DNA from 2 places in the Roseovarius sp. MBR-154 genome. Region 2 is predicted to be linked to the other one. Evidence: riboswitches for the same ligand, from Rfam matches in the RefSeq annotation. Region 2 holds a riboswitch; the other holds the start of a gene.

Region 1 (2,880 bases), on a different contig from region 2:
CCGCTGGTGTGGATGCTGGAGCGGGCCGAGGGCTGCGCGCTGCCCCTGCCCGAGGGCTGGCGCGCCCGGTTTCCGCAGGACGTGACCGCGCCGTCGGTCGGTACCTGGATCGGCTGGGGAAAGATTTTGCTGATGCGCCGCCCGCGCGTCGTGGGCCGTGATCCGTCCGAGCGGTTGCACCCGAGCGCCAACGGGTTCCTGCGCCGGGGGTGGGGTGGGCCGCGTCTGGCCGGGGCGCTCAAGGAAGAGGGCGGCAGCGGCGCGCCGCGTGCCGCCGGGGCTAGCGAATGATCAGCCGGGTCTCGTAGCGAATCGCGGCGGCGATTCGTGACAGATGCTCGGGGCGCAGCGCGACACAGCCGGCGGTGGGATAGCCCTGCCTGCGCCAGCGGTGGATGAAGATGCACGACCCGCGCCCGCGCGCGGCGCGCGGCCAGTTCCAGTCGGTCACGATCACCAGATCATAGAGCGGATCGGCGCGGCGCAGCACCTCGTGCCCATGCGGGTAGGGCGCGCGCACCATGAGATTGTAATCCTCATGGCCCGGATCGTCCGACCACAGATCGCCCGGGCGGATGGGCCGCGCCCAATCGGCGGGGCGGGCCATGCGGTCGGGGCAGAAGAGCATGCCGACGATGCGATGCGTGCCGCGCGGCGTGGCCCCGTCGCCCTCGCGCTTGTCGCTAGAAAGACCGCCACGACCGATCGTGCAGGGATAGCGCCGCCCCTGAAAGCGCAGGCCGGTGGGGGTGAGGACCATGTCATCGGGTGTCATGCCGTTCCTTTCGTCGGCCGGGTGATTCGCAACAGGCTCGGCCTGCCGGGTATCTGCATCCGGCCGCTTCAGGGCGTGCGGATTTTCGTATTGACGCAATCTGCCCAATCCCGCATCGCCCGTGCACCCTAAGGTGGCACGCCTGTCCCCTCTGCCCCGAAGCTTTGCGCAAACTGCCTAAAAAATCCAATATTCGCCTAACCTTACGTCACCTTTTTTATATGCATTTGCTGCATAGCAGCATTGCTTGCCTGAGGTATTGTGCAGGCGCAGAAACGCGTTATTTTAAACTCAACAAAGGCAAAACGAAGTGTGATGCCTGCTGAAACGAACATATCCGCAAGGATGCGAACGATGCCACACACGATCCTGATGCCCCGCTCGGCGGTTCAGACCCTCGGCGAAGACCTGAGCGCGGCGGTTTATGCCGCAGTGCAGCGGATGGCGGCCTACCGCACATATCGCCGCACGATCCGCGAACTGCAAGAGCTGAGCGCGCGTGAACTGACGGATCTGGGCCTGCATCGCAGCGAAATCAAGCGCGTCGCACAGGACGCGGTCTACGGCCATCGGTCGTAACAACGGAATCGGGTGCATCTCTCCTCCTCCCTGATGCATCCGCTACGGTCACGGGTTTCTCTCCTCCTCCCTGAAACCCGGGGCCGGAATATCGGGGTCGCTCTGATCCCGAGAGTTTGCGAAAGGCCCCCCTCCTCCTCCCTGGGGCTGGACGTACAGGAAACGGCGGCACCTCTCCTCCTCTCTGGTGTCGCCGTTTTTTGTTGTCTGACGCAGTCTCAAGAGGGCTCAGTGCACCAGGCGCGCGCGGCCACGTCGGGCGGGTGACCGCAGACCCGAGAGACACGCCACTTCGAGATATTCCACGAAAGCCCGCGCGGCGGCGCTTTGCGCCTCTTGCGCGGCCGGGTCTGCCAAGGCCTCGCGGACCATTTGCGCCGTCACCGGGCCCGGTGCGGCAAAGACCCATTCGAGAAAGCCCATCCGCGCCGCGGCCTGCGCCTGCGTGCCTGCGGTCGGGCTGTCTTCGAGGGCATCGAGAATTTGTATCAGCGACATGATTCATTCTCCGCGGCCACACCCCGGGCCGGATGGGGCGGGGGTACGGGCCGGGTCATGGCGCCGGGCGCACACGCCCGCATCGCCCCCCGCGATTCGACGTCTGTCCTGGCTGGTTTCCGGACTTGGGGGGTGGGCTTGCGGCCCGTGCGTCCCGGCACCTTCCCAGACCGAACCCGGCCCAGTGGCATATCGCCGTGACGCCCTCCCTTACCGTTGCGGGGGCAGTGCCGGTCTCTCACCGGCTTCCCAATTCTCCGCCCCGCGGGGCGGCACCATGACAGGCTGAGCGTAGCAGCGCCGGTGCGTGTCGCAAGGGAAAAAACGAAACGGGCGGGTCAAATGCGGCGTGATCCCGGTCGGTCAGGTCACGTCTGGGCGCAGGATGATGCAGGTGGTGGAGCCGGTGGCGTAAAGCTTGCCATCCTCGACGCCGCGCAATTCGCCGGTGGCCACACCGGTGGAGCGGCCGCGATGCTGCACCGTGCCGATGGCACGCACCGCGCGGCCCACGGGCAGGGCACGGGTGATGTTGGTCTTGAATTCAAGGGTGGTGTAGATCTCGCCGCGCGCCAGTTCGGTCATCACCGCGCAGCCCATGCAGCTGTCGAGGATGGCCCCGTACCAGCCGCCATGCACGCCGCCCATCGGGTTGAGCGCGGCAAAACTCGGCGTGCCCTCGAACACCACGCAGCCCGGCTCGGCCACCACCGGGTGAAAGCCCAGGGTCGCACCGATCGGCGGGCCGGGCAGGGTGCCCGCGATCATGTCGCGCATGAAGTCGAGCCCGGAGCGCGACAGGAGCGCTGTCATGTCGGGCAAGTCGTCGAGTGTTGTGGCGTGATCCGGCATGGTTTCCCCCGTGGCGCGTTGCGCGGCCACGCTAGGCCGCGCCGCGCCGGGGGGCAAGCCGTCAGGCCACGTCGCGCAGCGTGACGCGGGGTGTGACGCCAAGGGCGTGGCACACGTCGCGGGTCAGTTCGGGGCGGTTGAGCGTGTAGAAATGCAGGTCTTCCACCCCGCCCTCG
Region 2 (2,880 bases):
CCTGCCCGAAACAGCCGAAACCCGAGCCGCAGGCGGTCGCGCCCGGGTCGAAGTCGATCAGATCGTCGACGGTGATGTGAAACAGCGTGGCCTCGATCCGGGCATTGGCGAAGCTGCGCTCGACACCGATCTCGAAGCTTTCGCTGTCCTCGGGCTTGAGCGTCGGATCGCCGAAGGCGCTGAACCGCTCGAAGAGCGAGGGCGCGCGAAAGCCGGTGCCTGCGACGGCGCGCAGCGCCCAGCCCTCGGCGGGCCGCCAGACGGCGGCGGCGCGCCCCGTGAGCTTGCCGCCGAAATCGCCGTCCTCGTCATGGCGCAGCGCCAGCGAGATATCGAGCGTATCGGTTGCGGGCAAAAGCCATTCCGCCGTCACGGCGAGATTGTCGTTGGTGCCGCGCGTCGGCTGCGCGGTAAAGCGTTCCTCGGTATATTCCAGCCCGCCGGTCAGGCTGCCCGCGCGGCCCACTTCGAGGGTGCCGAGATAGCTGATCTCGTCGCGCTCGCCGGTAAAACGCGGGGTGAAGGCGCCGGGCGAGGTGTCGCGCCGGTCGATGTCGAAATAGGCATAGGACAGCTCGTGGCTGACCGGGCCGGTGCGCAGCCGGGCAAAGCCGCGCAGGCCCAGTTCCTCGGTCTGGATCTGGCCTGCCGTCGCGGTCAGGCTGGGATCGAAATCGGCCTCGCCGTCGCGGTAGATCACGGTGCCGCCGACTGTGAGCGCGTCGGTCGCGTCGAATTCGCCCGAGAGCGTGAGCATGTCCTGCGTAAACCCGTCATCCTCGGGGTCGCCCGCGCGGGCCGAGAATCCGTCGCTGTCGACACGGTTGTAGCTCAGCGCCACCTCGCCGCGTGCGCCGCGATAGCCGAGGCTGAGCGCGCCGGTCTTGGTGTCGAAGGCGCCCGCCTCGGCGCGCACCTCGCCCGACAGGCCGTCGCGGTCGGGTCGCCAAGTGGTGATATCGACCACCCCGCCGATCGCCTCGGAGCCGTAGAGCGCCGATTGCGAGCCCTTGAGCACCTCGATCCGCCCAAGGCTCGCGCCGGTGAGGCCGCCGAAATTGAACTGGTTCTGCGTGCCCGACGGATCGGACATGTCGATGCCGTTGATCCGCACCCCGACATAGCGCGCGGGCAGCCCGCGCAGCTGGATCGAGGACGAGCTCCCGAGCGGGCCGTTGCTGGTCGAATTGACGCCCGGCAGCCGGTCGAGCCGGTTGGTGAGCGCGGTGTCGGAGGTCTCGGCCTCGCGCCCGTCGATGACCTCGACCGAGGCGCCGGTGCGGGCGAGTTCCTGGGGGGTGAGGCTGCCCGACACGGTGATCGTGTCGAGATCGAAGGCGTCCTGCGCAAGGGCGGGGGCGGTGCAGAGCGCGCAGAGCGCGCAAAGGGCGGTGGTTCTGAGATATGTCATTTACTGTCCCTCAATACCGGTCTCCGGCATCGGTGTTCCAAGCTGCGAAGTCATTGGAAAGGACATGGCCCCTCCGCAGACGGTGAAGCGCCACCACTACGGAATAGACCGTTATCCACGGCGCGCCCCGCGCCCGGATAGGGTGATCACCTCGGCAGGTCTCCTGACTCGCGGGTCGTTGCTCTACCGGGCCTTCCCGTCACATGGGGTGACAGTGGCATATGCCGGTATCGCTCGCCGCTTACAGTTGCGGGGGCAGTTACGGAATTGATCCAAGGCGAGGATCGCACCGTATTCCCTTTTCACCGGAAATCTGCATTTCCGGACCGAAGCATCTTTGCGGATAATCCTGACACGGGATTCGTGCAAGGATAAAGATTGCGCGTCCGGTGATCCAGGACGCGAAACGGCCGCCTCTCGGGGGCAGCCCTTGGCAGTAAATGGTGCAGGTGGGCGATACGGGGGGGCGGGGTTCGATGTCTGGTTCGAGGCCACAGCGGAGGGTCACCTGATCCGTGACAGCGAAAGTTCATGCTCCTAGGCTTATGTCCACAAACATCCAGAAGACCTCGCCCTAATCCAAACGTGGAAATCAGTATATCGTTTTCAGAACCTTCGCAGTTCCGGCAACTAAGTCTTCGATCTCTTCTTTGGTAGGTTCTCGGCCTTTGGCATGGTCGCAGATGTTCCGAATGTCGCCAAGGTGCTGAATAAACCGCCATTGCGGCACTGTGATGATCCCGGCGCCTTTCAGGAGTTCGTTGATGTCTGAGATCCCAGGGTTTTTCTTGCGTATTACGATGCTGTGCATGTCACATGCATGATGAAGATGCTTCTCGATAACTACACCGCAGATCGCACCAGCTGCGCGTAGATGCCCGGCCTTGCCCAAGCTGGCCGCCGCCTCGATCTCTGTATCAAACAAGTCTGCCTGTAATACTGCCGTTAGGTCCAGCAGCTTCGAAGTCAATGCGTCTCTTGCTGCTTTTGCCATGTACAACTGCTGTCGGAATTCTGGAATTGCCGCTGCTCCATTAACTATTGCGCCCGTCGGCTTGGTCACACGCAGGTCCTGAAGGCAATCCTTGATCATATAATTTTCGTAACTGATTGTCTTGCGAGCGCGCGGGTACTCAAAGTGCGAGTTAAAGTCGGCGAGTCTGTCAGGGAGGACTTGTTTTATAACCGCTTGGGCCTTTGAGTACCAACTTTGATAGGAAGACAGAAACGACGGGAGAGACTCAAGAAGTTTTGTAACCTGCTGCTCATCTCCATCAAATTGCTTAAGGTAAACGTCATGAACCTCCTGCGGGTAATAGACATATTCTAATGACAGGCAGAGGAGTTCACCCTCGGTGATTAACCCCTCAAGCTCTTCAGAAAACTTTGTTACTCTATCGGACATAATTTTTCGATCCACAAATTGAACCAGTGGGCAGGTTGAATGATTATCGTATTTAACGTCATTG

Evidence for each region. A riboswitch is a leader RNA that binds a small molecule or an ion and turns the genes downstream of it on or off. The one in region 2 is predicted to bind cobalamin.
Region 1: linked by a shared signal. The riboswitch ahead of ACSSV4_RS08965 (hypothetical protein) and the one ahead of ACSSV4_RS14840 (TonB-dependent receptor plug domain-containing protein) in region 2 are both predicted to bind cobalamin.

What each region holds. Positions count from the first base shown of each region.
Region 1 covers NZ_JBRJGR010000005.1:172,234-175,113, forward strand. Annotated here, with positions in the region: gene ACSSV4_RS08950 (DUF2235 domain-containing protein) at 1-291, shown strand, start outside; gene ACSSV4_RS08955 (L,D-transpeptidase family protein) at 281-775, opposite strand; gene ACSSV4_RS08960 (DUF1127 domain-containing protein) at 1,130-1,354, shown strand; gene ACSSV4_RS08965 (hypothetical protein) at 1,583-1,852, opposite strand; cobalamin riboswitch at 1,946-2,147, opposite strand; gene ACSSV4_RS08970 (PaaI family thioesterase) at 2,216-2,704, opposite strand; gene metF (methylenetetrahydrofolate reductase [NAD(P)H]) at 2,766-2,880, opposite strand, start outside.
Region 2 covers NZ_JBRJGR010000012.1:53,190-56,069, forward strand. Annotated here, with positions in the region: gene ACSSV4_RS14840 (TonB-dependent receptor plug domain-containing protein) at 1-1,411, opposite strand, end outside; cobalamin riboswitch at 1,548-1,756, opposite strand; gene ACSSV4_RS14845 (hypothetical protein) at 2,004-2,816, opposite strand.